DNA from 3 places in the Pseudonocardia zijingensis genome. Region 3 is predicted to be linked to each of the others. Evidence: riboswitches for the same ligand, from Rfam matches in the RefSeq annotation. Region 3 holds a riboswitch; each other region holds the start of a gene.
What was found. Region 3 has a riboswitch for thiamine pyrophosphate ahead of thiC (phosphomethylpyrimidine synthase ThiC). Riboswitches for the same ligand answer to the same signal wherever they lie in the genome.

Region 1 (10,042 bases), on a different contig from region 3:
CCCTGAATGTGGCTTTCCTGAACCCCCGTGGACGCCCGTCACCGCCTCATTCGGGACCTTCGCCCTCGTCCGCGGGCCCTGGGGCGACGGCACGCCGCCGCCGTGGCGGCCCGTCGAGTGGTCCCTCGCGCGAGGGCTGCGCGACGACCCCGCGCACGCCGAGACCCTCGGCCCCAAGGGCCGGGTGCCGGAGGAGTTCCTCGACTGGCGGCACGTCGCTGCGGGCGAGCGGGTGGCCGTGCGCACGCACCTGCCGCTGCCGGACCGGCCGGGCCTGCTGCTCGCGATGGGGGCCGGGGCGCCGCGGCGGGTGCTGGTGGACGGCGCCGAGGTGCCGGTCGACGGCGCGGGGCACCTGTCGTTCAGCCCTCTCCCGGCCGGCCGCACCGTCGCCGTCGAGATCGAGCTGACCGCCGAGCGCGACGGCCCGCTGCGCGCGGGCTTCGCCGTGGTGACCGACGCGGACGCCTACCGCCGCCCGGAGTGGATGCTGCCCGGGGGGCCGGTGGTGGTGGGCGGGTCGGCCGACCTCGTCCTCGACCTCCCGCTCGACGCGGTGGCCGCCGACGCGCGGGTGCACGTGGGCTCGGACGGGGCGTGCCAGGTGCTCGTCAACGGTGTGGAGGTGGGCCGTCAGGGCGACTTCCAGCCCTACCCCGGCCACCGCGAGGTCCGGGTGCACGACTACGACCTGGGCCCGCACCTGCGCGCCGGCGTCAACGAGGTCGTGCTCCGGGTGACCAACCAGGACGGCGAGCCCACCGCGGCCACGCTCGACTCCCCCGGTCTCGGGGTGTGCAGCGGGCCCGGGTGGCGTGCGCGGCGCGACGACGTGGCGGTGCCGCTGGTGCTGCGCCGCCGCCACCCGGGCGATCCGGCGTTCGTCTGCGCGGTCACGCGCCCCCACCCGCTTCCGGGTGCGGCGTGGCTGGACCCGGCCGCCGCCGGGCGCGGCGTGGTGCTGCCGGTGGTGCCGGACGTCGCGCCGGGCCCGGAGCGCACCGAGTGGCTGCGGCTGCGCGTGCCCGCGGGCACGGTGGGGCTGCGGGTGCCGACCACGTTGCCGGTGACGGCGTTCCTGGACGGCGCCGCGTTCACCCCCGTGGACGGGGTCGTGCGGCTGCCCGCTCCCGCCCCGCACGGCACCGATGTGCTGCTGCGCCTCATCGCGCGCGACGGCAGGCGCGGCGGCGCGCTGCTGGACGGCCCCGTGGAGCTCGAGGTCGTCGAGGCCGAGGTGCCGCTCGTGGCCTGGGAGGAGCTGGGGTTGCGGGCCCTGGGCGGGCAGGTGACCTACCGGACCGCGCTCACCGTGGCCGCGGGCGGGCGGTGCGTGCTCGACCTCGGCGAGGTGCGCGGCACCGCGGACGTCCGGGTCAACGGTGCGCTCGCCGCGCGGCTGGTCTGGGGGCCGTGGCGCGCCGAGGTCACCGACCACCTGCGCCCGGGCGGGAACGAGATCGAGGTGGTGGTGCGCGGCACGCTCGCCGGCTACCTCGACGACGCCTCCCCCACCGCGGGCGTGTACGCGGGCCAGGTCCGGACGGGCCTGTTCGGCCCGGTCGTGCTGCGCAGGCACCGGGACCCCTCGTGATCAGCGGGGCGCGTCCGGCGGGGTTGCGGCCCCGGGAGCACTAGACTGGATCCGTTCAGAGGTCTCGGGAGGCGGTCGTGACGGCGGGGACGAGCCCACGAGGCGTCCCGAGCATGAAGGACGTGGCGCTGCGCGCCGGCGTCTCGCTCGGCACCGTGTCCAACGTCCTCAACCGCCCCGAGCTGGTGAGCGACCGCACCCGGCAGCGGGTGCTCGCCGCGATCGCCGACCTGGGTTTCGTGCGCAACGAGTCGGCGCGCCAGCTGCGCGGCGGGGGCAGCCGCACGCTGGCCTACGTCGTGCTCGACACGTCCAACCCGTTCTTCACCGACGTGGCCGAGGGCGTGCAGGAGGCGGCGGACGCCGCGGGTCTCGCGCTCTTCCTGTGCAACAGCGCCGAGAGCGACGCCCGGCAGACGAGCTTCCTCGACCTGCTCGAGCAGCAGCGGGTGGAGGGGGTGCTGATCACCCCGGTGGACGTCACCGACCCGCGCATCGCGGCGCTGGCCGGACGCGGCACGCCGGTGGTGATCGTCGACCGCGGGGCCGGTCCGGACGGCTGCTCCGTGGCCGTCGACGACGTGCTCGGCGGCGAACTCGCCGTCACGCACCTGCTGGAGACCGGCCACCGCCGCATCGCGTTCGTCGGTGGCCCCCGCGCGATCGGGCAGGTGGCGGACCGGATCGCCGGGGCGGAGAAGGCCGCAGCCCGCGCGTCGGGCGCGGAGCTGGTGATCCTGGAGACCGCGGCGCTCAACGTCGCCGAGGGGCGCCGGGCCGGGGAACGCATTGCCGGGATGCCCGCGGCGCGGCGTCCGACGGCGGCGTTCTGCGCCAACGACCTGCTCGCGCTCGGGCTGCTGCAGCAGATGGTGCGCCTGGGCCTGCGCGTTCCCGACGACCTCGCGATCGTCGGCTACGACGACATCGAGTTCGCCGAGGCCGCCGCCGTGCCGTTGACCTCGGTGAGCCAGCCCCGCCAGCTGCTGGGGCGCACCGCCGCCGAGCTGCTGCTCGAGGAGGCCCGCACCCCGGAGAGCCACGAGCACCAGCAGGTGGTCTTCGCCCCCGAACTCGTGGTGCGCGCGTCCACGCGGCTGCGGCCGGCCTGACACCCCGTCCCGAATGCGGGACCCGCTTCGGGGCCCGCAGCGGGCATCGGTAGCGTCTGGCCCCACCGTTCGGGGGAAGGGGTCGGCAATGGCGTGGTGGTCCCGCGAGGGACGCGATCGTGGATCGGCCCGCCAGCGGGACCGGCGGGAGGATGCCGCCGCCCTCGCCGAGCGCAACGCCGACGGCGTCAGCTACTTCGCGGCCGGCCGGGTGGCCGAGGCGATCCCCCGGTTCGAGGACGCCTACGAGGGGTGCATCGGCACGTTCGGCGGCGACCACCCGCACACGCTCACGGTGGCGGGCAACCTCGCCGCGGCGTGCGTGGCCGCCGGGGAGCGGCGCGGCCTGGAGCTGATGGCCGCGAACCTCGCCGACCGGGTGCGCGTGTTCGGCGACGACGACCCGCGCACGCTCACCGCGGCCGACGCGCTGGCCTCGGCCTACCGTCTGGCGGGGCAGGCGAGCGATGCGGTGGAGCTGTCCACGCGCGTCACGGCGGAGCGCCGCCGGGTGCTCGGGCCCACCCACCCGGACACCCTCGTCTCCCGCATGGGGATGGCGCTGGCGCGGGCCGCTTCCGGGGACGTCCTGGCGGCCCTCACGCTGCTCGAGGTCGCGCTGCACGACGCGGAGCAGGCGCACGGCGCGCGTCACCAGCACACGATCGCGCTGCGGGCGAACGCCGCGGGCTGCCTCGCCGCGCTCGACCGCGCCGACGAGGCCGTCGTGCTGTTCCGGCAGGCCTTCGAGGACGCGTCGGCGCTGCTCGGCGCGAACCACCCCGACACGGTCGCGCTGCACGACGAGCTGTCGGCCGTCCTTCAGGACGGTGCGCCGCGCAGCGCGGCGAGCAGCTCCGACTCGACCTCCGCGAACCGCGTCGAGGTGATCAGCTCGACCTGACGCGGGCGGGGCAGGTCCACCACCACCTCCCGCCGCACGCGGGTCGGGCGCGGGCCGAGCACCAGCACGCGGTCGGACAGGAACGCCGCCTCGCGGATGTCGTGCGTGATCAGCAGGACGGTCCAGCCGAAGCGGGCCCTGACCTCCTCCAGCCAGCTCTGCATGTCGGTGCGGGTGAGGGAGTCGAGCGCGCCGAACGGTTCGTCGAGCAGCAGCACGGCGCGGTCCTGCACGACGGTGCGCAGCAGCGCGGCCCGCTGGCGCATCCCGCCCGAGAGCTCGTGCGGCCGTGCCGACTCGAAGCCCTCCAGGCCGAACGGCGCGAACAGCGGGCGGGCCCGTTCCCGGGCCGCGCGCCGCGACATGCCGGCCACCTCGAGGCCGAGCGTGGTGTTGTCGAGCACCGTGCGCCACGGGAAGAGCAGGTCGCGCTGGGGCATGTAGGCGACGTGGTCGACGCGCCCGGTGGCGTCGTCGCCGTCCACCAGCACGCGCCCCGCGTCCGGGAGCTCCAACCCGGCGATCGCGTTGAACAGCGTGGACTTCCCGCAGCCGCTCGGCCCGATCACCGAGACGAACTCCCCCGGCGCCACGTCGAACTCCACCCCGTCCAGCACGGGGAGGGGACCGGGGAACGCCTTGTGCAGGCCGTCGACGGCGAGCTTGCGGTCAGCCACGGCGCCACCAGGGGATCACGAGCCGCTCCACGGCGTAGGTCAGCAGGAACAGCGTCACCGACAGCAGAGCCGTGACCAGCACGGCGGCGAGCACGAGGTCGGTGCGGAAGGAGTTCTTCTGCAGGCTCATGAAGATCCCCAGCCCGGCCGTGGCCCCGACGTACTCGGCGAAGATCGCGCCGGTGACGGCGTAGGTGATGCCGATGCGCAGCGCCGTGAAGAACCGGGGCATGGCGCCGGGCAGCCGCACGTAGCGGAACTGCTGCCAGCGCGTGGCGCCCATGCTGCGCAGGAGGTTGGTGGCCTGCCGGTCGGTGGCGGCGAACCCCTCGATCAGCCCGACCGTGATCGGGAAGAAGGTCACGAGGGCGATCACCACGACCTTCGGGAACAGGCCGAACCCGAACCAGATGATCAGCAGCGGGGCGATCGCGATGATCGGCAGCGTCTGCGAGGCCACGAGCAGGGGCGTGAGGGCGCGGCGCAGCCACGGAGAGAAGTCCACCGCGATGGCGATCGCCCAGCCCAGCGCCAGCGACACCGCGAACCCGACTGCGGTGACCTGCAGCGTGGGCACGGTGTGGGCCCAGATCTGGTCGCGGAACGCCCAGCCCTGCTCCAGCACCCGCAGCGGCGAGGGCAGCACCTGCGGCCGCACGTCGGCCGCGGTGACGTACCACTGCCACGCCACGAGCCCCGCCGCCACGAGCACCAGCGGCGGCACCGCCCGCCCCCACACCCGCGAGTCTCCCGTCCCGACCGCCCGAGTCCCGCGTTCCACCGGGGCGAGTCCCCCGTGGCGTCGCGGTGAGATCCCCGTTTCGGCGGTGCCGCCGTCAGGCCGGCGGTGCGAGGTAGTCATCGGTGAACCAGGTGGTGAAGTCGGGACGCTCGGTGAGCGGGCCGCCGTCCGGCCCGACGAGCACGCCGGAGTCGAACACCCACCCCGAGTAGCCCGCCCACATCTGTGCCGTCTGCGTGCCCACGCGGCCGTTCTCGTCGCGCAGGAACCGCTCGGCGAGCATCTCCTGGCTGCGCGTCACGAGCTCCGGCTCGGTGAACGCTCCGGGGTTGGCATCCATGAGCAGCTGGGCGGCGCGGTCCGGGTCGTCGGCCGCGAGCTGGTAGCCCCGCTGGGCCGCCTGCACGAACTTCGCCGCGAGGTCGGGGTGCTCGGCCAGCCAGGGCGAGTTCCCGATCAGCAGCACGTTGTAGGCGTCCGGGAAGCCGTAGTCGGTGTAGGAGAACGTCTTGAGCGGCTGCCCGCGCAGCTCCGCCTCGATGCCCTCCCAGGCCACGAACGGCTCGGTGAAGTCGACCTCGCCCGCGTAGAGCGCCTCGTAGGCGGCGGTGCCGAGCACGACCGTGTCGAACTCGCCCCTGCCGCCGTCGGCCTGGATGACGGCGCGCATCTTCGGCTCCTCGTAGGCGGCGCCGAACCCGCCGTAGGTCGTGCCGTCGAGGTCGCGGGGCGAGGTGATGTCGGCCCGGTCGGCCCGCACCGCGATCTGCGTGGCCCAGTGCTGCAGCACGGCCATGACGGAGGTGATGTCGGCGCCCGCCGCCTTCGAGAACGTGAAGGAGTCCTGGAAGCTGACGCCGAACTCGGCGGCGCCGGAGGACACGAGTGTGTCGGGCGAGGTGTTGTTGTACGGCAGGAGCTGGACGTCGAGGCCTGCTTCCTCGAACCAGCCCTCCTGCTGGGCCACGAAGAGCCCGGTGTGGTTGGTGTTGGGCGTCCAGTCGAGGGCGACGCGGACCGTCTCCGACCCGCTGCCGCCGCCGCAGCCGGCCAGCAGCAGAGCCAGCACCGCGCCGAGGGCGGCCAGGATCCGGGGGACGCGTACGGGTGCCACGAGTTCCTCCCTACGCCGGTACTAACCGGGTCAGGTGCGAACGGTCAGCGGCCGGTCCTGCCGCCCTCTCAGCCTCGGAACGCGAGGCTCCCGTGGGTCGGCACGAGGATACGTCGTGGGGCGGCCCCGCTCACCCCGGCCCGCGGCCGAGTTCCCGCGCCCCGACCCCGCGACCGCGGCGCGAGCCGGTGTAGGCCCACGCCCGCAGCCTGCGCAGCGGCGGGGACGGGACCAGCTGCGGGTGGGTGTTGTGGACGGGGTCGAACGCCACCGGACCGCCCTCGTGCGGCGCCTCGAGCACGAGCCGCCCGACGGCACGGGTGACGCCGTGCTCCCGCTCGGTCAGGGTGAAGGCCATCGGCGCGGCGACGGTGGCGGGGTCGGCGCCCGAGGTCGCCAGCCGGTCCTCCGGCTCGAGGCCGAGCACCACCCTGGTGCCCGCGGCCGCGTACGGCATGAGCGTCGTGTACGGGCGCCGCGTCCACCCGTGCGACGGGACGAGCACCCGGTTGCCACTGGTGAAGAGCACGTCGAGCACGTGGCCGCCGATCTCGGTGCGCACGGCGACGCCGAGCAGGTCGGGCAGGCCGCCCGGCGTCCCGGCGCCCTTCGACAGCCGCACGAGCGCGGGCCGCTCGCCGGTGCCGCCGAGCGCGTTCGCGAGCACGGAGTCCCGCTCGGTCAGCGCGACGCGGGCGTCGAACAGGGCTCCGCGGGAGTGCAGCGCGGGCGCGGAGCGCCACCGCGCGACGCCCGCGAACGTCGCGGAGACGAGCTGGCGCAGACCGGGCACGGTGATGTCGTTCCCCGCCTTCCGCCGGGGGAACCGCTCAGCGCACCGCCCGTTCCCGCTGGAACGCCTGTTCTCGCTGGAACACGGTGAACAGGAACAGCAACGAGGGCACCAGGAGCAGGGCGCCCGCCCCGAGGACCCACAGCACCGTCGAGAGCACCGCGGGGTCGCCCGCCGCCGCGGCGACCGTCAGCCCGGGCAGCATGATCGGGTACTGCGCGACACCCCAGCCCCACAGGACCGCGGTGACGGCCAGCGCCGCGGTCAGGCGGACGAGCACGTAGCGGCGGGCGACCAGCAGCCCGAGCGACGCGACGCCGGCGAGCACGCTGACCACGGCGACCGGGAGCGCGCGGCCCGTGAGCCCGGCGAGGAGACCGGGTGCGTCCGCGCGGACGACCAGCAGCGCGGCGATCGTCGCGATGCCGACGAGCACACCGGTGCCGAGCGCCCGCCTGCGGAATCCCTCCGCGAGCTGGTCCCGCCCGGCCCGCCGGGCGTCGGCGCAGAGGAATACGGCGGCGAGGTACGCGGTGGTCCCGACGGCGAGCACGCCCGCGGTGGCGGACGTGGGGTTCCACCAGCTGCTGATGATGTCGCCCGCACCGATCCGCGCCGGTACGCGCCCGGACGCGACGGCGCCGACGACGGTGCCGAGGAAGAACGGCGTGACCACCGAGGAGAAGGCGAACGCGGCGCCGTAGAGGCGCTGCAGCGCGAGCTCCTCGCTCGCCTTGCGGAAGGCGAAGGCCGCTCCCCGCGCGATGATGCCCAGCGCCGCGAGGGTGAGCGGGATGTAGAGGGTGGCGGCGAACGGGGCGAACGCGGCCGGGAACGCCGTCCAGAAGAGCGTGATCACGAAGATCAGCCACACGTGGTTGGCCTCCCAGACCGGGCCGATCGAGTGCTCGATCAGCTCGCGCTGCGGCCGCCCGCGCTCGGTGCCGCCCGCGAGCAGGTCCCACAGGCCGGCCCCGAAGTCGGCGCCGCCGAGCAGCGCGTACAGGGTGAGCCCGATCCAGAGGATCGCGAGCAGCGCGTCGGCGGCGGTCACCGCGCACCCGCCCGCTCCTGCGGCGCCACCGGGCCGCGGCGGGCCAGCCGCCGCAGCACCGCCACCGTCGCGACGGTCAGCACCACGTAGACGGCCAGCACCGTCACCAGACCGGCCACGAGCCCGGGATGCGGGTTGACCGCGTCCCGGGTGAGCAGCACGCCGTAGACGACCCACGGCTGGCGGCCGACCTCGGTGACCACCCACCCGGCCTCGAGGGCGAGCGCGGCGGCCGGCCCGGCGAGCACGGCCGCGCGCAGGAACCAGGGCGAGCGGGGCAGGTCGCGCCGTCGCCACCAGGTCCACGCGAGCCACGCGCCGAGGGCGACCAGCGCGAACCCGATCCCGACCATGATCTGGAAGCTCCAGTGCACGACGTTGACCGGCGGGCGCAGGTGCGGCGGGGCCTGGTCGAGGCCGAGCACCACGGCGTCCGGGTCCCAGTGCGCCAGCAGCGAGAGCGCGTTCGGGATCTCCAGCGCGTAGCGCAGCTCGCCGTCGACGAAGACGCCGCCGAGCGAGAGCGACGCACCGGCGGTGCTCCGGGCGATCCCCTCGATCGCGGCGAGCTTGAGCGGCTGGTACTCGGCGAGGAAGCCCGCCGCCCAGTCGCCGACCACGACCTGCACGGGGGCGAGCACGGCCGCCACGGTGAACGGGACGAGGAACCCGAGCCGGTGGTGGCGGTCCCGCCGCCCCCGCAGCAGCCCGACGGCGTACACCGAGGCCACGCCGAACCCGGTGACCATGAACGCCGCGACGATCATGTGGACGGTCTGCGGGGGCGTCGCGGGGTTGAACATCGCCTCCCACGGCCGCACACCGGTCACCCGGCCGTCGACGAGGTCGAAACCCCGCGGCTGGTTCATCCACGCGTTCGCCGTGACGACGAAGAAGGCCGACGCCACCCCCGCGACCAGAACCGGGACGCCGGTGAGCACGTGGATGCGCGGCGGCAGCCGGTCCCACGCGTACAGCCAGATGCCCAGGAAGATCGCCTCGATGAAGAAGGCGAACCCCTCCAACGCGAAGGGCAGCCCGATCACGTCGCCGAAGGTGCCCATCAAGCCGGGCCACAGCAGCCCCATCTCGAAGCTGAGGATCGTGCCCGACACCGCACCGACCGCGAACAGCACGCCCATGGAGCGCGCCCAGGTGCGGGCGAGGCCCTCCCACGCCGGATCGCCGGTCCGCAGCCCCCGCCACTCCGCGAAGACCGCGAGGCCGGGCATGCCCACGCCGAAGCACGCGATCACGATGTGCCACCCCAGGGAGAAGCCCATCTGCGTGCGCGCCGCCACCAGGTCACCCGGCGTCGCGGCGGCCGCGAGCCAATCCGGAACGCCCATGGCACCTCCCCGTCGCCGCAGGGCTACCCGCGTGCGGCCGAGTCACGCAGGCGCGCTTATTCCTGCAGTGCCCCTTGTCACAATCGCCCACCTCGGGTATCGCGCGTGATCCTCCGGTTGTCGACAACACCGTGACCTGCGAGGACACGAAATCGACAACGGGCCTCCGGACGCGGGGCGACCCCGAATCTGAGACGATCTCAGGGCCCGTTGAGATAGTGTTGATCGCGTAACGGGTTCCACCGGCGATCAGCCGGTCAGCGGTAGAGAGACGACCGATCTCGACTCCCGGAGACGGGAGCCGTCCGGCGGGGGCGCAACACCGGACGACTTCAGCGGGGGCTGGCACCGGCCGCACCGACGATCGGCACGACCTGCACGGATGCACTCGAGCACCCGCCGCCCACGGGGTGCTCGGGCATGCCCGCGTGCCCGGTCGGCGACGACCGAACACGAGCTGATCTTCGGACGACGGCGTCCGGCCGTCCGTTTCCGAACACCGGATCCGAGGTGACCTTTCCTTCCCTCGGATCGCCCGTCAAGAGGGGGAAGAATTTCGTGAAGACCAGGATTTTCATCGTCGGTTCCGGGGTCGTCGGTGCCGCGACGGGTGAGGGTTTCCTGAAGGCAGGCCACGACGTCACGTTCGTCGACATCTCCGAGGTCCGCGTGCGGGAGCTGCGCGACCGCGGGTGGGACGCGC
Region 2 (10,042 bases), on a different contig from region 3:
CTTCGGCGCGCGGGCGCTACTGCTCCGCGGTGGGCTCCGGGCGGAGCGTGATCCCGAACCGGCACCCCGGCGGCACGTTCCGGACGCTGATGCGCCCGTGTTGGGCCTCCACCAGCGCCTTCGCGATCGCCAGGCCGAGTCCGGCGCCGGTGGACGCGTCCGGGGTGCGGGCCGCCGCTCCGCGGTAGCCGGGCTCGAAGAGCCGGTCGAGGTCGGGCTCCGGGATGCCGCCGCAGGCGTCCTGTACGGCCAGCCAGGCCTCGCCGTCGCGCGTGCCCGCCGAGATCGACACCTTCCCGCCCGCCGGGGTGTGCCGGATCGCGTTGGACAGCAGGTTGCGCAGCACCCGCACGAGGTCGGCGTCGCTGCCGAGCACGGTGGGCCAGCAGGCGGGGTCCTCCGCCGTGACGACGACGCCCGCGGCCTCCGCAGCCGCGGCCTCGGCGGCCACCGCGTCGGAGGCGACCTCGCCGAGCGCGAGCCGCTCGGCGGGCAGCCGCAGAGCGGCCGAGGTGGCCCGCGACAGCTGGAAGAGGTCCTCGACCATCCCGGCCATCCGCACGGTCTCCCGGCGGATCCGGTGCAGGTACTCGCTCACCTCGTCGGGCCGGTGCACCACGCCGTCGAGCAGCGCGTCGGTCATGCCGCGGATCCCGGCGAGCGGGGAGCGCAGGTCGTGGCCGATGCCCGCCACGAGCTCGCGGCGCGCGGCCTCGGCCTGCCGTTCGGCCTCGCGGGCCTCCCGCTGCCACAGCGTCTCCCGGGCCACGCTGCGGCCGAGCATCATGCCCGCGGGCACCGTGACCGCCGCGACCACTGCCACCACCGCGACCGTGCCCACCAGCTGCGGCGTGTACATGAACCCGCTCGTGGCCACCACGCCGAACAGCGCGGCGAACAGCGGCACCAGGACGAGCGCGGTCATCGTGGCGGTCATCGACCGGCGGCGCATCCGGTGCACCACCAGGCCACCGACGAGCGCCACCGGCAGCGCCGAGAGCAACGCGATCGGCGCGGCCCTCGCCAGCTCGACGAGGACGTTCACGGAGCGGCCGGGTCGTAGCGGTAGCCGGTGCCCCAGATCGTGGCGATCCGGCGCGGGCGGGTCGGGTCGTCCTCGATCTTCTCCCGCAACCGGCGCACGTGCACCGTGACCGTGGACTGGTCGCCGAACTCCCAGCCCCACACCTCGGCCAGCAGCTCGGCACGGTTGTACGCGCGGCCGGGGTGGGCGAGCAGGTACGCGAGCAGGTCGAACTCGCGGGTGGTCAACGCCAGCTCCCGCTCGCCCAGCCAGGCGCGGCGCGCGGCCGGGTCGACCCGCAGCTCGCCGTCGACGAGCACCTCGGCCGCCGCCTCCGGTGGCCGGGAGCGCCGCAGCACCGACCCGATGCGCAGCACGAGCTCGCGCGCGCTGAACGGCTTCGTCACGTAGTCGTCGGCGCCGAGCTCGAGGCCCAGCACCCGGTCGTCCTCCTCCCCGAGGGCCGTGAGCATCACGATGGGGAGCCGGTCGTCGTCGGCGCGCAGCGCGCGGCAGACGTCGAGGCCGGTCATGCCGGGCAGCATCAGGTCGAGCACCACGGCGTCCGGGGCGCGTTCGCGGGCCGCACGCAGTCCGGTGGGACCGTCGGCGGCGAGGTCGACCTGGTAGCCGGCCTCGTCGAGGTAACGGCCCACCACGTCGCGGACCGTCGCGTCGTCGTCCACCACGAGCACGCGAGCCGTCATGACCAGAGCTTATGGACCGACGCGACGGGAGAGCCTTACGAGTCGCTCACCGATCCCCGCGTCGCGGTCGGGGCGATCCGGCAAGAATCCGCTGCAGGTTGTCGCGAATCGGTCTGGCCGGACGTCGACCCGGGCCGACAGGCTGCTCACCTGCCAGGACGTTTCCGACGGCCTGGCACGACGCCGCCGGTCCGCCGGAAGTACCCGCAAGCGATGAGGAACCACCGTTGCGCAAGATCGTCAGCTTCACCCACGCCACCCTCGACGGCTACATCGACAACCCGCACGAGTGGTCGTTCCCGTACGCCGACGAGGAGTTCCAGGCCTACGCGCTCAAGTCGACGCTCGCCGCCGACGCCCTCCTGCTCGGGCGCACCACCTACGAGGGCATGGCCCAGGCCTGGCCCACCCGGGGCGGGAACCCCTTCGCCGACCACGTCAACGCGATCACCAAGTACGTCGTCGCCTCCCAGCCGGTCGACACCACGGCGTGGGACCCGACCGTGGTCGTCGCCGGCTCCGACCTGGTCGACGAGGTCAGCCGGCTCAAGCAGACCGACGGCGGCGAGATCGTCACCTGGGGCACCGGCCGGCTGACCGACGCGCTCGTCGCGGCCGGTCTGCTCGACGAGTACCGGATCTGCACCTCTCCCGTCATCAAGGGTGGCGGCGAGCCGCTGTTCCGGCCCGCCAGCACCGGCACGGTCGAGCTCGTCGACACGAAGGTCTTCGCCACCGGCGCGGTCCTCCACACCTACCGTCCCATCCCGGCCACCTGACCCAGAGCGGGCGGAAAGCCTTACGGGTCGCTCACCGATCCCCGTCGCGGCCCGTCCGGGCTGCTCCGCCGCCTTAACTTCGGCGCCATGCGCTTCCGCAGCCCTCTGCGCGGTCCCTGGCTGACCTCGGTGTTCGCCGTCGTGCTCCTGGTCGGGATGCCGATCCTCGTGATCACCGGGCTGCTCGACCGCGTGGCGTACGGGCCCGGTCAGGGCCTGCCCGGCGACGTCGGTCTCCTGCAGCTGCCGCCCTTCGACTGGCCGACGCGCCCGTCGTGGCTCTTCCGGCTCACGCAGGGCCTGCACGTCGGGCTCGGGATCGTGCTGGTGCCGGTGGTGCTGGCGAAGCTGTGGTCGGTGATCCCGAAGCTGTTCGCGTGGCCGCCGGTGCGCTCGCCCGCCCAGGCCCTGGAGCGGGGCACCTTGCTGTTGCTGGTGGGCAGCATCCTGTTCGAGATCGTCACCGGGCTGCTCAACATCCAGTACGACTACGCCTTCGGCTTCAGCTTCTACACCGGCCACTACCTGGGGGCCTGGGTGTTCGTCGGCGCGTTCGCCGCGCACGTCGTGCTCAAGTCCGGGGCGATGGTGCGAGGGCTGCGTTCCCGCTCCCTGCGCCGCGAGCTCGCCACCCCGCTCGCCGGCACCGTGCCGGAACCGCCGGACGAGGGCGGCCTCGTCGCGCCCGACCCGGCCCCGCCCACGATGAGCCGCCGCGGTGCGCTCGCCCTGGTCGGGGGCGGATCCGCGCTGCTCGCAGCGCTCTCGATCGGGCAGGTGCTCGACGGCCCCGCGCGCCACCTCGCCCTGCTGCTGCCCCGCGGCCGCACCACCGAGGACGGCCCGAACGGGTTCCCGGTGAACCGCACCGCCGCCGCGGCCGGGGTGGCCCCGCCCGCAGACTGGACGCTGCAGCTCGCCGGCCCGACACCGCGGACGTTCACCCGCGCCGAACTGATGGCGCTGCCCCAGCACACCGCCCGGTTGCCGATCGCGTGTGTCGAGGGCTGGTCGACGCTGCAGACCTGGACCGGCGTGCGGCTGCGCGACCTCGCCGAGCTCGCCGGGGTGCCCCGGCCGGCAGCGGCGTCCGTCGCGTCCCTGGAGGACGGACCGTTCGCCAGGGGGACGCTGACCCCCGGGCAGGTGCTGGACCCGGACGGGCTGCTCGCGCTGCAGGTGAACGGGGTCGACCTGAGCCTCGACCACGGCTTCCCCGCGCGGATCGTCGTGCCGGCCCTGCCGGGCGTCCGGTGCACCAAGTGGGTGCGCTCGATCGAGTTCCGGGAGGCGTGATGCGCCGGTTCACCGACCGCTACGGGGCCTCGCCCGCCCACCTTGCGGCGCTGCTGGCCTGCGTCGCCCCCGCCGCGTACGCCGCCTCGTTCCTGCTGGGGGACCCGGCGCTGCTGCGGGTGCTGTGCTGGTTCGTCGGCGCGGCCGTGGTGCACGACCTCGTGCTGTTCCCGCTCTACGCGCTGGCCGACCGGCTGCTCACCCGGCTGCCGGTTCCGCTGGTCAACCACGTGCGCGTGCCGTTGCTGGGCGCCGGGTTGACCTTTCTCGTCTTCCTGCCGGGAATCATCCGCCAGGGAGGGGAGACGCACCTTGCGGCCACCGGGCTCGACCAGGAGCCCTACCTGGGCCGATGGCTGGCCCTGGTGGCCGCGATGTTCGTGCTCTCGGGTCTGCTCTACGCGGTGCGGCTGCTGCTCAGGCCGCGCTCGCGGTCTCGCGCAGCGGCTTGAGCGCCGCCGCCCAGGCCACGAGCTCGTCGAGCATGTCGTGCAGCGCCTGTTGCTCGTGCTCCCCGGGCCGGCAGACCCCGGGGTCGCCGGGGGCGGTGAGCTCGAAGTCCGTGAAGGTGTTGAGGACGACCTGGCTGCGCACCGTCGCGACCTTCAGTTCCGCCAGCACGAGCCGCAGCCCCTCGACGGCGCGGACCCCGCCGTGCACGCCGTGGCTGACGAAGCCGGCGGCCTTGTCGTTCCACTCGGCGAACAGGTAGTCGATCGCGTTCTTCAGCGCGGCCGGGAACGAGTGGTTGTACTCCGGGGTGACGAAGACGACCCGTCGTACGGGGCGATCGTCGCGGCCCACCGGCGGGTGTGGGCGCCGCGGTAGTCGGCCCACAGCGCGGCGGCGCGTTCGTCGAGCACGGGCAGGTCGTGGTCGGCGAGGTCGATGACGTCGAAGCTCGCCTTCCCGGCCTGGGCGACCGGGTGCCGCGCGCAGGCCTCGGCGACCCAGCGGGCGACGACCTCGGTGCGGCGGACGGGACGGGTGCTCCCGATGACGATGGCGATGCGTACCATGGCGTCAAAGTACAACGAGCGTAGCAATAAGTACAACGAGCGTGGCAACACGAAGGATGGGGCGATGGTCAGGGGCGACAAGCGCAGCGCGGTCGTCGACGGCGCGCTCACCGTCTTCGCCCGCGACGGCTACACCCGGGCGAGCATGGACGCCATCGCCGCCGAGGCGGGCGTGTCGACGCGCACCGTCTACAACCACTTCACCGACAAGGCGGAGCTGTTCAGCGCGGTCATCCAGCACAGCGCCGCCCGCGTGGCCGACGCCCAGATCGCGATCATCGAGCGCTACCTGCACCGGGTGGTCGACCTGGAGGCCGACCTCGTCGAGTTCGGGATCGCCTTCGCCGGCCCCGTGCGGGAGGAGCACGGGGCGCATTTCGCGCTGGTCCGCCAGGTCAACGCCGAGGTCGGGCACATCCCGCAGGAGGCGATCGACGCGTGGCAGGAGATCGGGCCGGCCCGCGTGCGCCGTGCACTGGGCGAGCGGCTGCGTGAGCTGGCCGGGCGAGGGCTGCTACGGATCGACCAACCCGACCGCGCCGCCCTCCAGCTCATGCGGCTGATCGCGGCCGACAACCCGTCCTACCGGGGCGCCGTGCCCACCGACGAGGAGATCGCCGTCACCGTCGCGGCCGGTGTCCACCTGTTCCTCTTCGGCGTCGCTACCAGACCGTCAGCAGCAGGTGGTTGACCGCGAGCGCCAGCGCTGCCTGCGCCCCGAGCCAGCGCCGGGGGTGCGGGAGCAGGGCGCACGGGAGCACGAGGAACCCGGCGAACGGCAGCCAGATCCGCTCGACCTCGGCCTTGCTCATCCCTGACAGGTCGGCCAGCAGGATCGCGGCGACCGCGGCCCCGACCAGCAGCACGACCCCGGTGGGGAGGGCCTGGGCGCGCCGCAGCGCCGCCACCACCGCGGGCCCCACCGTGAAGGCCACCGCGGCCAGGTTGGCCCACACGAAGTACGAGTACGGCCGCGTCTGCGCGATGCTGGCCGCGTAGATCACCCGGACGTGCTCGAAGCCGGTGAACCACCAGAACCCGCTCGCGGTGAACGCGGCGACCACCGCGAGCGTCCCGGCGGCCGCGAACAGGCCGGCCCGCAGCCTGCGGGTGTGGATGAGCACCGCGAGGGCGGGCAGCCCGCCGAGCACCAGCCCGTACGACAGGTACAGGCACCAGCCCAGCAGCACCCCGGCCGTCACCGCCGCGAGGTCGGCCCGCAGGCCCCGCCCGGTGCTCCCGATCGCGAGCAGCGCCACGCCCCAGGCGAGCACGGCCGCGAACATCCCGTCCGCCGAGACCCCGACCCACACCGCGCCGGGCAGCAGCACGCCGAACGGCAGCGCGCGGCGGGCGAGGTCCTCCGCGCCGAGGGCCCGCGCGGCCACCGCCACCGCGACCGGCGCGGACGCCCCCACCAGCATCACGAACAGCCCCGCGGCACCACCGCCGCCCAGGCCGAGCCGGTCCAGCCAGACGAACGTGAGCAGCGCGCCGGGCGGGTGCGCCCCCACGTGCGTGGTCCAGAAGCCGGGCCGGTCGGTGAGGATGTGGTCGGCGAACGTGCGCAGCAGCGTGCCGACGTCGCCCACGCGTGGCACGTCGTGCAGGTACTCCTGGCTGCTGGTGAGCCGCTCGACCACCCCGCGCTGCCAGCCGTCCACGAGCGCGAGCGACACCGTCCACGCCACCGCGCCCGCGTACGCCACGGCGAGCAGCCGGCCCCAGGTCAGCCGCTGCGCCGGCGCGGGCCCGTGCGCCACCACCAGCGCCGCGACGGCCAGGGCCGCCGGGGTGCCCGGGCCCGCGTGCGGCAGCCACTCGGCGAGCAGGGGCGGGAACGGCAGGAAGATGTCGGTGCCGCCCGCCAGCAGCGCCCGTCCGACCACCGCCGCGGCCACCACGACGAGCGCGGCCGCCAGCACCACGGCGAGATCGGCTGCGCTCCCGGAGATCCGCGATCTCCGCGCGACGGTGACCGGCACGGGAGGACGCTAGCCCCGGACCGGGGCGCATGATCCTTACGTCTCGCGAACGGCGCCGTGCACCCCCGCCAGCCGGTAGTGGAGATGCCCGCGAGCCGTGACGACTCGGGCGCGGCCGGAGGACATCCTGGACGTCGTGGAGGTCGCCGCGCACACGCAGACCGCGCCGGAAACACGGATCTGGCAGCGGTCGGGCACCCGTGCGTGGGTGCTCGTCGGAGAACGTCGTGGCGACTCGGCGCTGCACCGCCCGCCGCTCGACCGCGTCGTGGGCACCACGAGCCACCGCAGCACGCGGCGGCGACCGGTGGGCAGCCGCCATCGCGCGCGAGCCGAGCGGCCGGGCTGGCTCTGGGTGCTCCGCTGGTACCGGGCGCGATGGGCGGCCCGCCGCACGCTCCGCACCCGCTGACCGCCGGACGAACGGCACACCCGTACCGCTCTATCGGACGGAGGTGCCGCTCGTACCGTGGGGACGTCAGCTGCGGAGCTTCTCCGCGAACGCCGCCGCCGCCGCGCGTGGGTCCTCGGCCTCGGTGATGGCGCGCACCACCACGATGCGCTTCGCACCCGCCGCCAGCACCTCGTCGAGACGGGCGTGGTCGATGCCGCCGATCGCGAACCACGGGCGCTCAGGCGCGCGACTCGCCACCGTGCGCACGAGATCGAGCCCCGGAGCGGGGCGGCCCGGCTTCGTGGGCGTGGGCCAGCACGGGCCGACGCAGAAGTAGTCCACCCCCGGCTCGTCGGCGGCGGCCGCCGTCTCCTCCGGGCTGTGCGACGAGCGCCCGATCACCACCTCGTCCCCCACCACCTCGCGGGCCCACCGGACGGGCAGGTCGTCCTGGCCCAGGTGCAGGATGTCCGCCCCGGCCGCGAGCGCGACGTCGGCGCGGTCGTTCACGGCCAGCAGCGCGCCGTGGCGGGCGCACGCCTCGGCGAGCACCTCGAGCGCGGCCAGCTCGTCGCGGGCCTCGAGCGGGCCGTCCGGGCCCTTGTCCCGCAACTGGACGATGTCGACGCCCCCGGCCAGCGCGGCGTCGGCGAACCCGGCGAGATCGCCGGTGCGGCGGCGGGCGCCGGTGCAGAGGTAGAGGCGGGCGTCGTCCAGTCGCTTGCGCACGGTGGCGCCGTCGAGGGCAGGCACGCTCGGCGACCCTACGCGTTGCCTCGGGAACGAGGGAGGCATCGGCGACGAGCGAGCGGGCCTGGAGAGCCTGCGAGCCCGCCGGAGCGAAGCGGAGGCCAACGACACGGCGTAGGGTGAAGAGCAAGGTGGCGCACGGGAGTCCGTACTGCGGGCTGAGAGGGGATCCGACAGATCCCGACCGTCGAACCTGATCCGGGTCATGCCGGCGCAGGGAGCGGAGATGATGTCGAACTCGTTGACGGTGATCGGGGCAGGCGTGATCGGCCTGTCCTGCGCCTGGCGCGCGGCGCAGGCCGGACTGCGGGTCACGGTGTTCGACCCCGCGCCTTCGTCAGGGGCCTCCTGGGTGGCCGGGGGCATGCTCGCGCCCGTCACGGAGGCGTGGCCGGGCGAGGAGGAGCTGCTGGAACTCGGCGAGGCCGCGGTGCGGGCCTGGCCCGCGTTCGCCGCCGAGCTGGAGTCCGCCGCCGGGCGCCCGGCAGGGCTGCGCACCGACGGCACGGTGGTCGCTGCCACCGGCTCGGGCGACCGCGCCGAGCTGGACACCCTCGCCACGTTCCTGGGCCGGCTGGGCCGCGACGTGCAGCGGCTCTCCGGGCGGGAGCTGCGCCGCCTCGAACCCGCGCTGGGCCCGGACGTGCGCGGCGGTCTGTCGGTGCCCAGCGACCTCGCCGTCGACAACCGCGTGCTGCTGGCCGCGCTGCGCGTCGCGGCCGAGCGGGCGGGCGCCAGGGTCGTGGAGCAGCCCGTCCGGGCCGTCCTCGACGACGGCGAGCAGGTCACCGGCGTGCGCACGGACGGCGGCGACGTCGAGTCGGACCTCGTGCTCGTCGCCGCGGGCGCCCACTCGGCCGCGCTGCACCCGGCCCTCGACGGCCTGGTGCGCCCGGTCAAGGGGGAGATCCTGCGTATCGCGCACCGGGCAGGGGCCTTCCCGCCGCCGCAGCGCACGGTGCGGGCGCTCGTGGACGGCCGACCGGTCTACGTCGTCCCCCGCGACGACGGCGGGCTCGTCATCGGCGCCACGCAGGCGGAGCTCGGCTTCGACACGCAGGTCACCGTCGGCGGGGTGCGCGACCTGCTGCGCGACGCCGAACGCATCCTGCCCGGCATCGCCGAGTACGCGCTGGTGGAGAGCGCGGCGGGGCTGCGGCCCGGCAGCCCGGACAACCTGCCCCTGATCGGGGCGCTCGGCCCCCACGGCCTGCTCGTGGCCACCGGCCACCACCGCAACGGCATGCTGCTCGCGCCCGTCAGCGCTGACGCCGTGCTCGCCCTGCTGCGCGGCGGCGCCGTCCCCGAGCCGGTGCGCGCCGCAGACCCCGCCCGGTTCTCGATGGTGAGGAGGTAGCACGTGCAGGTGTGGATCAACGGAGAGCAGCGCGAGCTCGCAGACGGTGCTCGCGTGCGTGACGCGCTCGCCGTGCTCGGCGCCCCGGAGCACGGGGTCGCGGTCGCCGTCGACGGCGAGGTGGTGCCGCGGGCCGACTGGCCGTCCGTCGAGCTCGCCGACGGTGCGCGTGTCGAGGTGCTCACAGCGGTGCAGGGAGGCTGACCATGGACGAAATGCTGGTCGTCGGCGACCGCAAGATCCCGTCCCGGCTGATCATGGGAACGGGTGGCGCGTCGAACCTGGAGATCCTCGAACGCGCCCTGGTCGCCTCCGGCACCGCGCTCACCACCGTGGCCATGCGCCGCATCGACGCCGTCACCGGCACCGGCGTGCTCGATCTCCTGCGCCGCCTCGGCATCGAGGTCCTCCCCAACACCGCGGGCTGCCGCACCGCCGCCGAGGCCGTCCTCACCGCCCGGCTCGCCCGGGAGGCCCTCGAGACCGACCTCGTCAAGCTCGAGGTGGTGGCCGACGAACGCACCCTGCTGCCCGACCCGATCGAGCTGCTGGACGCCGCTGAGCAGCTCGTCGACGACGGGTTCACGGTGCTGCCCTACACCAACGACGACCCGGTGCTCGCCCGCAAGCTCGAAGGCGTCGGGTGCGCGGCCGTCATGCCGCTGGGCTCCCCGATCGGCACCGGGCTGGGCATCCGCAACCCGCACAACATCGAGATGATCGTGGAGCAG
Region 3 (10,042 bases):
CTGCTCCCGGTGGAGAAGCCGGGCGCCGCGAGCTCGGCGGGCGAGTCCTCGGCCTCCGCCGGGTCCTTGCCCGCCGCGGCCAGCACGGCGCGGACGATGTTGTGGTAGCCGGTGCAGCGGCAGAGGTTGCCCTCCAGGCCCTCGCGCACCTCGCGCTCGGTGGGGTTCGGGTTCTCCTTCAGCAGGCCCACCGCGGCCATCACCATGCCCGGGGTGCAGAAGCCGCACTGCAGCCCGTGCTCGGCGCGGAACGCCGCGGGCACCGGGTGCAGGTGCTCCGGGTCGGGCGAGAGCCCCTCCATCGTCGTGACCGACTGCTGGTCGGCCTGCACCGCGAGCACCGTGCACGACTTCACCGACTCGCCGTCGAGCAGCACCGTGCAGGCGCCGCAGGACGTGGTGTCGCAGCCGATGTTGGTGGCCTTCAGGCCGACCACGTCACGCAGGTAGTGCACGAGCAGCAGCCGCGGCTCCACCTCGGCGGTGGTCGGCCGGCCGTTGACCGTGATCTGGACCTTCTCAGTCATTGGTGCCTCCGGCGGCCTGGATGGCCTCCCACACCCGCAGCGGGGTGGCAGGCATGTCGATGTGGCGGACACCGAGGTGCGACACGGCGTCGACCACCGCGCTCTGCACGGCGGGCGTGGCGCCGATGGTGCCGGCCTCGCCGATGCCCTTCGCCCCGATCGGGTTCAACGGGGTGGGCGTCTCCATGTCCACCAGCGTGAAACTCGGCAGCTCCGCCGCGGACGGGAACCCGTAGTCGGCGAACGTGGCCGTGAGCGGGTTGCCGTCGGCGTCGAAGACGACCTCCTCGAGCAGCGCCTGCGAGATTCCCTGCGCGATGCCGCCGTGGCGCTGGCCCTCCGCGAGAAGCGGGTTGAGCACGGGACCGGCGTCGTCGACCGTGATGATCCGGTCGACCACGGCCTTGCCGGACTCGACGTCGACCTCGACCACGGCCACGTGCGCGCCGAACGGGAACGTCGGGGCCCCGCTGTCGAACGTGGTGTCGGCCCGCAGCTGCTCCTTGGCCGCCAGCTCGGCGAGGTCGACGCCGGAACCGGTGCCCTTGACCGTGACCCGGCCCTCGGCGACCTCCAGGTCCTCGACGCTGGCCTCCAGCAGGTCGGCCGCGCGCTGCTTGGCCAGCTCCACCAGCTGCCCCGCCGCCTGGTAGACGGCGACCCCACCGGTCTGCAGGCTCCGCGACCCCATGGTGCCCGCGCCGCGGGGCACGAGGTCGGTGTCGCCGTGCTTGACGGTGATCTTCTCGATCGGGATGCCGAGGTGCTCGCTGGCGAGCATCGCCCACGCCGTGGCGTGGCCCTGCCCGTGCGGCGAGGTGCCGGTGAGCACGGTGACCGTGCCGTCGGCGTGGACCTCCACCGCGGCGTCCTCGGCGAACGCGCCACCACCGGTGATCTCGACGTAGGACGAGACCCCGATGCCCAGCTGCACGGTGTCGCCCCGCTCGCGGCGCGCGGCCTGCTCGGCCCGCAGATCGGCGTACCCGGCGGCCTCCAGCACCCGGTCGATCGCCTTCGCGTACTCACCGGTGTCGTAGACGGCCCCGCCGCCCCCGCCCTTCGTGGTGAACGGGAACTTGTCCGGCGCCACGACGTTGCGCTTGCGCACCTCCGCCGGGTCCATGCCGATCTCGGCGGCGAACAGGTCCATGGCCCGCTCGATCGCCGCGGTGGCCTCGGGGCGGCCCGCGCCGCGGTAGGCCCCGGTGGACGTGGTGGTGGTGACGACAACCCGGGCCCGCGACTCCACCTTCGGGATGTCGTAGACGCCGGGGGCCATCTGCCGCGTGAAGAACGGGAGGAACGCGCCGAGCGCCGGGTAGGCACCCGCGTCGGCGAGCACGTCGAGGCGGTAGGCGAGCACGGTGCCGGCGCGGCGCCCGCCGATCGTGATCGTCTGCACCTGGCCGCGGCCCTGCAGCATCCCGGTCATGTTCTCCGAGCGCGTCTCGGTCCACCGGACCGGGCGCCCGACGCGCTTCGCGAGCCACGCCACCAGCGCGAACACCGGGTCGGCACCGATCTTGGCGCCGAACCCGCCGCCGACGTCCGGCAGGATCACGTGGACGTTCGCCGGGTCGAGGCCCAGCCAGCCCGCCACCTCGTCGCGGGCCGCCTGCGCGTTCTGCGACGAGGCGAACAGCGTGACCCGCCCGTCGTCGCCCCACGCGGCCGCGGCGGCGCGCGTCTCCAGCGGGGCGGCGGCCAGGCGCTGGTTCACGATCTCCCGCGTGACGACGACCTCGCAGTCGTCGAACAGGTGGTCGTCGAACTCCTGGTCGTCGAACGCCAGCGCGAGGTTGGTGCCCGCCTCCTCGAACAGGACGGTCTCACCGGCGAGCGCGTCCTTCATGTCGATCACGGCAGGCAGGGGGTCGTAGTCGACCTCCACCAGGTCGGCAGCGTCCTGGCCCTGGTACGGATCCTCGGTGAGGACGGCGGCAACCGGCTCGCCCACGAACCGCACGCGGTCGGTGGCGAGGAAAGGCCGGACCATCGCCCTGTTCGCCGCCGGGAACAGCAGCGCCGGGTCGATGTCGAGGTCCGCGCCCGTGAACACCGCGACGACGCCGGGGGCGGCCCTGGCCGCCTCGACGTCGATCCCGGTGATCCGGCCGTGTGCCAGTGGGGACCGCACCAGCGTCAGGTGCAGCGCACCCGTCAGCCGCTCGTCGGTCAGGTCGTCGGTGTAGGTCGCGCCCCGGGAGAGGAACACCGGATCCTCTGTGCGGACAACGCGCGTGCCCATGATGCTCATCAGACGGGATGCTAGCCCGCACCGCCGGTGTCCGCGCGCGGGCGATCGGGGACTGTTCCCGGCGTGTCCCGCCGATCACTCACAGCCCGCGCCGGGACGCTCACGCTGTGGCGCGACCGTCCGGCCGGGGTACGCCCGAAGGCCGGCGATCACGCGTGGCGCACGCGGCGGGTGCGGTCGCGTGCGCCTGATCAGATGGCCAGGTCCACGAGAGCCGGGCTTCGATCCTGCGGCGGATATTCCAGCGATGGAAAATCCTCGCTGCGGCCCTGGCGGTGATCGGCCGGTTCGTGGGACGCGAGCGCACCCCCGGGTGCTGGACGAGTTCCAGCTGTTCGCTCACCCGAGCTGGAGACGGTCCTCAGCCAGCAAGCACGGGGCCGCCGGAGCCCGAACCGTGACCCCTCGACGCTCCGTCTTCTCCCGCAGCGGGTTCGACGATGCGCTGATGGCCCGCTCCGCGCAGGATCCGGACGTGACCCTCGTGTCACCCGCGGACGTCTACGCCTGACCCACCTGCCCCTCAGGCCAGCGGAAGGTGCAGCCGCCCGCCCGCCTCCGTGAACTCCGAGGCCTTCTCCACCATCCCCGCCTCGATGGCCGCCACCGTCGTCAGCCCGTGGGCCTCGGCGTAGTCGCGGACGTCCTGGGTGATGCGCATCGAGCAGAACTTCGGCCCGCACATGGAGCAGAAGTGCGCGGTCTTGGCCGGTTCCGCCGGGAGGGTCTCGTCGTGGAACGCGAGCGCGGTGTCGGGGTCGAGGGACAGGTGGAACTGGTCGAGCCAGCGGAACTCGAACCGCGCCGCGGAGAGCGCGTCGTCGCGCGCCTGGGCCCGTGGGTGCTCCTTGGCGAGGTCGGCGGCGTGCGCGGCGATCTTGTAGGTGATCACGCCGGTCTTCACGTCGTCGCGGTCGGGCAGGCCGAGGTGTTCCTTCGGCGTCACGTAGCAGAGCATGGCGGTGCCTGCCTGGGCGATCCTGGCGGCGCCGATCGCGCTGGTGATGTGGTCGTAGCCGGGCGCGATGTCGGTGGCGAGCGGGCCGAGGGTGTAGAACGGCGCGCCGCCGCACCACTCCTCCTCCAGCCGCACGTTCTCGTCGACCTTGTGCAGCGGCACGTGCCCCGGGCCCTCGATCATCACCTGGACGTCCTTCTCCCGCGCGATCGCGGTGAGCTCGCCCAGCGTGCGCAGTTCGGCGAGCTGCGCCTCGTCGTTGGCGTCGGCGATGGAGCCGGGCCGCAGGCCGTCGCCGAGGGAGAACGTGACGTCGTAGGAGCGGAAGATGTCGCAGAGCTCGGCGAAGTGGGTGTGGAGGAACGACTCGCGGTGGTGGGCGAGGCACCACGCCGCCATGATCGAGCCGCCGCGGGACACGATCCCGGTGACGCGCTTCGCCGTGAGCGGCACGTAGCGCAGCAGCACGCCCGCGTGCACCGTCATGTAGTCGACGCCCTGCTCGCACTGCTCCACCACGGTGTCGCGGTAGACCTCCCACGACAGCTTCGCGGGATCGCCGTTCACCTTCTCGAGGGCCTGGTAGATCGGCACGGTGCCGATCGGCACCGGCGAGTTGCGCAGGATCCACTCCCGCGTCTCGTGGATCTGCCTGCCGGTGGACAGGTCCATGACGGTGTCGGCGCCCCACCGCGTGGCCCACACCATCTTCTCCACCTCCTCCTCGATCGAGGAGGTCACGGCGGAGTTGCCGATGTTGGCGTTGACCTTCACCAGGAACCGCTTGCCGATGACCATCGGCTCCGACTCCGGGTGGTTGCGGTTGGCCGGGATCACCGCGCGGCCCGCGGCAACCTCCGACCGCACGAGCTCCGCGTCCACGCCCTCCCGGATCGCCGCGAACCGCATCTCGGGGGTGATCACGCCGGCCCGCGCGTGCGCGAGCTGGGTGCCCGGCTCGCGCGCAGCGATCCAGGGCGCGCGCAGGGCGGGCAGGCCGGCGGCGAGGTCGATCGTGGCGCCGTCGTCGGTGTACGGGCCGGACGTGTCGTAGACGTCGTGGTGCTCGCCGGTGGACAACTCGATGCGGCGGACCGGCACGCGCATGCCGTCCGGCCCCTCCAGGTACGTCTTGTGCGAGCCCCGGATGGGGCCGGTCGTGACGGACGGCACGGCAGAGCTCATCGCTCTTCTTCTCCCTACGTCGGCATTACCCGGACAGGTTCTGCGGTCGGCCTCGGCCCTCTCAGCCCGTGGTGTGCACGAGCTCCCGCGATGTGTTCAGCCGCGTCGAGATCAGACGTCCTGCTCCCACCAGCTGCGCACCGCCCACAACGGCGAGATCGGGCCGTGGCCCTTCCCCAAGGGGTAGGAGTGGCGCACGGCCTCCACCACGTAGCGCTTCCCGAACGTGACGGCCTCCGGCACCGTCATCCCCCGGGCCAGCCCGGAGGCGATGGCCGAGGCCATGTTGTCCCCGCCGCCGTGGGTGTTGCCGGTGTCGAACCGCGGACCCGGCAGCTCGGTGAAGGTGTGACCGTCGTAGAGCAGGTCGATGCACACGTCGGTGTCCTCGCGCAGGTGCCCACCCTTGATGAGCACGTACCGGGGGCCGAAGGCGTGCACGACCTTGGCCGCCTCGTACTGGGCCGCGCGGTCGTGCACGTCGACGCCCGCGATCAGCCGCACCTCGTCGAGGTTGGGGGTGGCCAGCACCGCGCGCGGGAACAGCAGCGTGCGGTAGGCCTCGAGGGCGGTGTCGGCGAGCAGCGGGTCGCCGTGCATCGACGCCGCCACGGGGTCGATCACCAGCGGGACACCGTCGCCGCCGATGCCGACGCGGTCGCAGGCGTCCACGATCGCCTCGATGATCGGGGTGTCGGCGAGCATCCCGGTCTTGGCCGCGCCCAGCGGGATGTCGGTGGCCACCGTCTCGATCTGCGCCGCCACCGTCTCGGGCGGGATCGGGTGGAACCCGCTGACCCCCAGCGTGTTCTGCACCGTGACCGCGGTGACCGCCACGCAGCCGTGCACCCCGCAGGCGGCCATCGCCCGCAGGTCGGCCGCGACACCCGCGCCGCCGCCGGAGTCGGTGCCCGCGATCGTCAGCACCGTCGGGGGTCTGGTGCCCACGGTGGGCTCGGTCATCCTCGCCTCCCTACGCCGGCATTACCCGGACAGGTTCGTGCGGTCGGCGGCGCCGTAGCCACCCTCTCAGCCCGCTGCTGCGAGCTCCCGTCGCCGTCGACCGTAACCCGTCCGGGGCGACGAGGGGAAGATCCGGCACCTCCGCCGTGTTGCCACCACACATGCCGCTCGAAGGTGAATACGAGATCAGCCCGACCGGATGGGTGCGGGAGCAGACCGAGAAGATCTTCGAAACCGGGACGACGGAGAGCGTCGAGGTCAAGGGCCGCCCGGTCATCCTGCTGACGACGCGCGGCGTCAAGAGCGGGAAGCTCCGCAAGGTGCCGCTCATGCGCGTGGAGCACGACGGCGTCTACGCCATCGTCGCGTCGCTGGGCGGGGCCCCGAAGCACCCGGTCTGGTACCACAACGTCAAGGCCGAGCCGCACGTCGAGCTGCAGGACGGCACCGTGACGAGGGACTACCGCGCCCGCGAGGTCACCGGCGAGGAGAAGGCCGTGTGGTGGAAGCGGGCCGTCGCGGCCTACCCGGACTACGAGGACTACCAGAAGAAGACCACCCGGGAGATCCCGGTGTTCGTACTGGAGCCGATCGAGGACTGAGCCGTTCACACCCCGCCCCCGTCCACGGCGGCGAGGTAGGCGCGCAGGACGGGCGCCGGGATCTGGGGGGCGTTGCCCCGGGACCGGCGCGCGTCGTGCTGGATGTGCGTGACCGCCGCGACACGCAGCCGGCCGTCCTCCCGCACGAGCACCGGCCCGCCGGAGTTGCCGCTCTGCACCCGCCACGGCGTCCACAGCTCGGCGCTGCCGTGGCGCAGCACGAGCCGGCCGAGCCCGATCGCGGGGAGCGGCACCGGGTGGGCGGGCCAGACGAAGCGCGGGACTCCGCCGTGCGGGTAACCGACGGAGAGGGCGAGCGCGTCGAGCGTGTCCGCCGTCGAGATCTCGAGGTGGCCGACGGGGAGGCCCGCGGAGTCGATCCGCAGCAGCCGCAGGTCGGTCTGCTCGGCGAGGCGCTTCCGCTGCGGTGCGTCGAGGTGCGGGAGGTGCTCGCCGAGCAGCTGAGCGAATCGCTCCGGATCCGGGCGTGGGAGCAGTACGGCGTCGCGCGTGGTGCCGGCGATGCTGACGCGGGCCGAGCGGGCCGTGCCGATCACGTGATCGTTGGTCACCAGGTCGGCGTGGGCGCCGTCGTTGCCGACCACGAACGCGGTGCCCCGGCTCGCCCGCGTCTGCACCCACCCCACGGCGTCGACCTCCCGGGGCGGGTGCTCCGGCAGCTCCACGGCCTGCAGCGCCGTTCGTGGCCAGCCCGTCACGCGGAACCGGCCCGACACCACGACCCGGCCCGGCGCGGTCGGGCCCGGTGCGGGGGCCACCAGGTCGTCGAGCGACCCGCGCGGGGCCACCACGGGCTCGGCCGTGCGGATCACCGGTGGCCGCCGTGCGTGCGTCCGCCAGACGAGCACCCCGGTGGCGACCGCGGTGCGCGCCCAGCCGGCCGACGCCGACCAGCCCGGGACGACGCCTGCGTCGACGAACGGCGAGTGGATCAGCTCGACGGTGGCGCCGGCCCCCAGCGCCGCGCCCGGCGGGCCGACGAGACGTTCGAACAGGCACATCCCGCCGAAGACCGCGACGGCCGCCGCGACGCCGCAGGTGATCAGTGCGGCCGGGTCGTCGGTGCGCCCGGCCACGACCAGGATCGTCGACGCGGTCCAGCCGCCCGCGAGCATCGCGACGGCCGGCAGCGCCCACCACAACGCCGCGCCGAGCAACGGGAACCGGAGCTGCGCCACCGGCTCCGGTCCGACGCGCAGCACGCGCGCCGGGTCGGCCCGCTCGATCTCCACCATCATCATTCCCTCCCGAGGAATTCCTTCATCAGATCGCTCCAGGTGGCCGCGAATCCGGGACCCGGCTGCGCGCCCCGTCGAGCACCACGGCGAGCGCACCCAGCCGGTCGAGTTCGGCGTACCGCTCCTCGCTGATCGCGACGACAAGGCCGTCGGCGTCGTGCCACGCGAACGCCACCAGCCGCTCGACGACGTCGGCCGCCTCCGCCGCCGGGACGTGCTCGCGCACTTCCGCCGCGAGGCGATCGGCCGCGAACACGAACACGCCGCCGTCGGCCCGCCGTCCCACCGCCTCCCGGCGCATGTGCGTCAGGGCGGACGTGAGCAGCCGGGTCTCGGCCGGGCCGAAGCCCAGCCGGTAAGCCTGGTCGGGCAGCCGCTCGCCCGGGTGGGCCCTGGCCGCCACCGGGGCGGCGTCGCGCAGCTGCGCGCGCACCCGGTCGGGCAGCCGCCCGGCCGCCACGATCCGGCTCATCAGGTCCACCCGGGCCGCGGCCACCAGCCGCCGCGCCGGGTCGCGGATCACGGCCAGCAGCTCCGCCCGCCGCTCGACGACGTGCCGGTAGCCGGCGAGCAGGTCGGCCTCGGTGAGCACACCGAAGACCGCCTGCGCGGCGCGCGTGTCGAACAGCGCCCCGTCGATCACCAGCTGCAGGTGGGCCTCGGCGGATTCGGAGTCGAGCGTCAGGCCCGCGTTGAAGTCGACGAGCCCGATGTTCCCGGCCGCGTCGGCGACGAGGTTGACCTCCTTCACGCCGCGCACGTCGACGTCCCCGATCACCTCGGCCGCCGCGTGCAGCCGGGCCACCTGGGCGAGCCGGCGCGGGTCGTCGAGGTCGACCGGACCGCCGTCGCGGTGGTAGCCGACCTCCACCCGCTCACCCGCCCGCAGCACCACCGCCCCGCTGCCGTCCCGCACGTCCTCGGCGACGACGGCAGGCCACGTGGCCACGGCGGGCACCCCGAGCACCCGGTAGGCGGCCGCGGTGTCGAGGCTGCGGTCCAGGTCCAGGCCGCGCCGGTGCACGACGAGCCGGTCCCGGCCCGCGGCGACGTGCACGACCGCGGGCCGGCCGAACGAGTCGCCGAGCGTCCCGAGGTACGCGAGGGCGGGCAACCGGGGATCGGGTGACGCCGGCCGGGCCGGGCCTGCCTCGACGTCGCGGTCCACCGGCCGCCTGCCCGTCTCGGGTGCGCCCCCGTACAGGCCCAGCAGGATCTCCCGCTCCAGCGCGAGCGTGGTGCGCTCGTCCTGCCCCGCGTCGGCGACGGCCCTCGGCACGATCACCGCTCCGCGCGCGACGTCGAGCACGTAGTGCACCCGCAACCCGCGCACGTCGATCGCGTCGGTGACGAACGGCCACAGGCCGGCCGCCTTCCAGAGCCCGCTCGGGCTGAACCGGTCCCGGTCGCCGGGCTCCATCCGCTCGCGCCGCCACAGCTCGCGCACCTCGTCGAGCACGCGCGCGACCGCCGCCGGATCGGTCACCAGCACGAGCCCCTGGTCCGATTCGGCGATCACCACCCCGTCCCGGCGGACCGGGTCGGAACGGCCCCACCCGGGCACCGCCACCGCGGCCGCCGCCGCACCGCCGGCGTCCCCCGCGAACACCCAGAGCCCGACGCCCATGAGCAGACCGGCGCCCACCTGCCACGGCGGCCGCAGCTCGTACCAGGCCTTGACGATGCCGGGCAGGACGGCGCTCCCCGGCATCCGCGGCCACAGCGCGGCCACCAGCGTCACGAGCGCGGGCACGACCGCGAGCAGGATCCCGGCTCCGGCGGCGACAAGGCCGTACCCGGTGGCCGCCGCGACCCAGCCGATGCCCGTACCCAGCAGCACCCACCGCGCCCGGGTGAGCTGCCTGCCGCCCCACGCGAGGGCCGCCTCCCCGGCGGCCCGCAGCGTGCGGCCGACCCAGCGCGCGCCCGCCCGCACCAGCCGGTAGCCGGCGTAGGCCACGCCGAGCACCACGAGCGCCTTGAGAACGGAGTGGTCCTCGGCGCCGGTCGGCGCGGCCTCGTGCCGGGGCGCGGCCTCAGCCGTGGCGCTCCTGCCGAGCACGTCCACCAGCGCCCACCAGACGGCCGTGCCGAACCCGGTCACCGCCAGGGCCGAGGCGATGCCGAACCCACCGGTCCGGCCGGGACCGGGCTGGGCCTGCCGCAGGTGGTGCCGGACGGCGGCGACGGCGTGAGCGGCGGGGCCGTCCGCCGGCTCCGGCAGCTCGCCTTCCAGGTAGGCGAGCAGGCCGGCCGGGGGTTCCCCGGGGACCGTCCATCGCGCGAGC

Region 1: linked by a shared signal. The riboswitch ahead of ACFPL3_RS18870 (ABC transporter substrate-binding protein) and the one ahead of thiC (phosphomethylpyrimidine synthase ThiC) in region 3 are both predicted to bind thiamine pyrophosphate.
Region 2: linked by a shared signal. The riboswitch ahead of thiO (glycine oxidase ThiO) and the one ahead of thiC (phosphomethylpyrimidine synthase ThiC) in region 3 are both predicted to bind thiamine pyrophosphate.

What each region holds. Positions count from the first base shown of each region.
Region 1 is NZ_JBHSKO010000008.1:249,771-259,812, forward strand. It holds gene ACFPL3_RS18845 (hypothetical protein) at 1-1,594, shown strand, start outside; gene ACFPL3_RS18850 (LacI family DNA-binding transcriptional regulator) at 1,708-2,706, shown strand; gene ACFPL3_RS18855 (tetratricopeptide repeat protein) at 2,795-3,610, shown strand; gene ACFPL3_RS18860 (ABC transporter ATP-binding protein) at 3,529-4,287, opposite strand; gene ACFPL3_RS18865 (ABC transporter permease) at 4,280-5,026, opposite strand; gene ACFPL3_RS18870 (ABC transporter substrate-binding protein) at 5,124-6,143, opposite strand; TPP riboswitch at 6,134-6,247, opposite strand; gene ACFPL3_RS18875 (hypothetical protein) at 6,274-6,936, opposite strand; gene ACFPL3_RS18880 (cytochrome d ubiquinol oxidase subunit II) at 6,974-7,990, opposite strand; gene ACFPL3_RS18885 (cytochrome ubiquinol oxidase subunit I) at 7,987-9,339, opposite strand; gene ACFPL3_RS18890 (2-dehydropantoate 2-reductase N-terminal domain-containing protein) at 9,898-10,042, shown strand, end outside.
Region 2 is NZ_JBHSKO010000007.1:12,574-22,615, reverse strand. It holds gene ACFPL3_RS16050 (methyltransferase domain-containing protein) at 1-51, shown strand, start outside; gene ACFPL3_RS16045 (sensor histidine kinase) at 17-1,045, opposite strand; gene ACFPL3_RS16040 (response regulator transcription factor) at 1,042-1,731, opposite strand; gene ACFPL3_RS16035 (dihydrofolate reductase family protein) at 1,959-2,510, shown strand; gene ACFPL3_RS16030 (molybdopterin-dependent oxidoreductase) at 2,598-3,806, shown strand; gene ACFPL3_RS16025 (hypothetical protein) at 3,806-4,258, shown strand; partial or broken gene ACFPL3_RS16020 (NADPH-dependent FMN reductase) at 4,224-4,825, opposite strand; gene ACFPL3_RS16015 (TetR/AcrR family transcriptional regulator) at 4,890-5,516, shown strand; gene ACFPL3_RS16010 (hypothetical protein) at 5,488-6,810, opposite strand; gene ACFPL3_RS16005 (hypothetical protein) at 6,908-7,222, shown strand; gene thiE (thiamine phosphate synthase) at 7,289-7,957, opposite strand; TPP riboswitch at 8,083-8,191, shown strand; gene thiO (glycine oxidase ThiO) at 8,181-9,311, shown strand; gene thiS (sulfur carrier protein ThiS) at 9,315-9,515, shown strand; gene thiG (thiazole synthase) at 9,518-10,042, shown strand, end outside.
Region 3 is NZ_JBHSKO010000045.1:7,547-17,588, reverse strand. It holds gene ACFPL3_RS40860 ((2Fe-2S)-binding protein) at 1-527, opposite strand, end outside; gene ACFPL3_RS40855 (xanthine dehydrogenase family protein molybdopterin-binding subunit) at 520-2,787, opposite strand; gene thiC (phosphomethylpyrimidine synthase ThiC) at 3,311-4,930, opposite strand; TPP riboswitch at 4,925-5,029, opposite strand; gene thiD (bifunctional hydroxymethylpyrimidine kinase/phosphomethylpyrimidine kinase) at 5,042-5,893, opposite strand; gene ACFPL3_RS40840 (nitroreductase family deazaflavin-dependent oxidoreductase) at 6,055-6,495, shown strand; gene ACFPL3_RS40835 (S1 family peptidase) at 6,501-7,757, opposite strand; gene ACFPL3_RS40830 (hypothetical protein) at 7,780-10,042, opposite strand, start outside.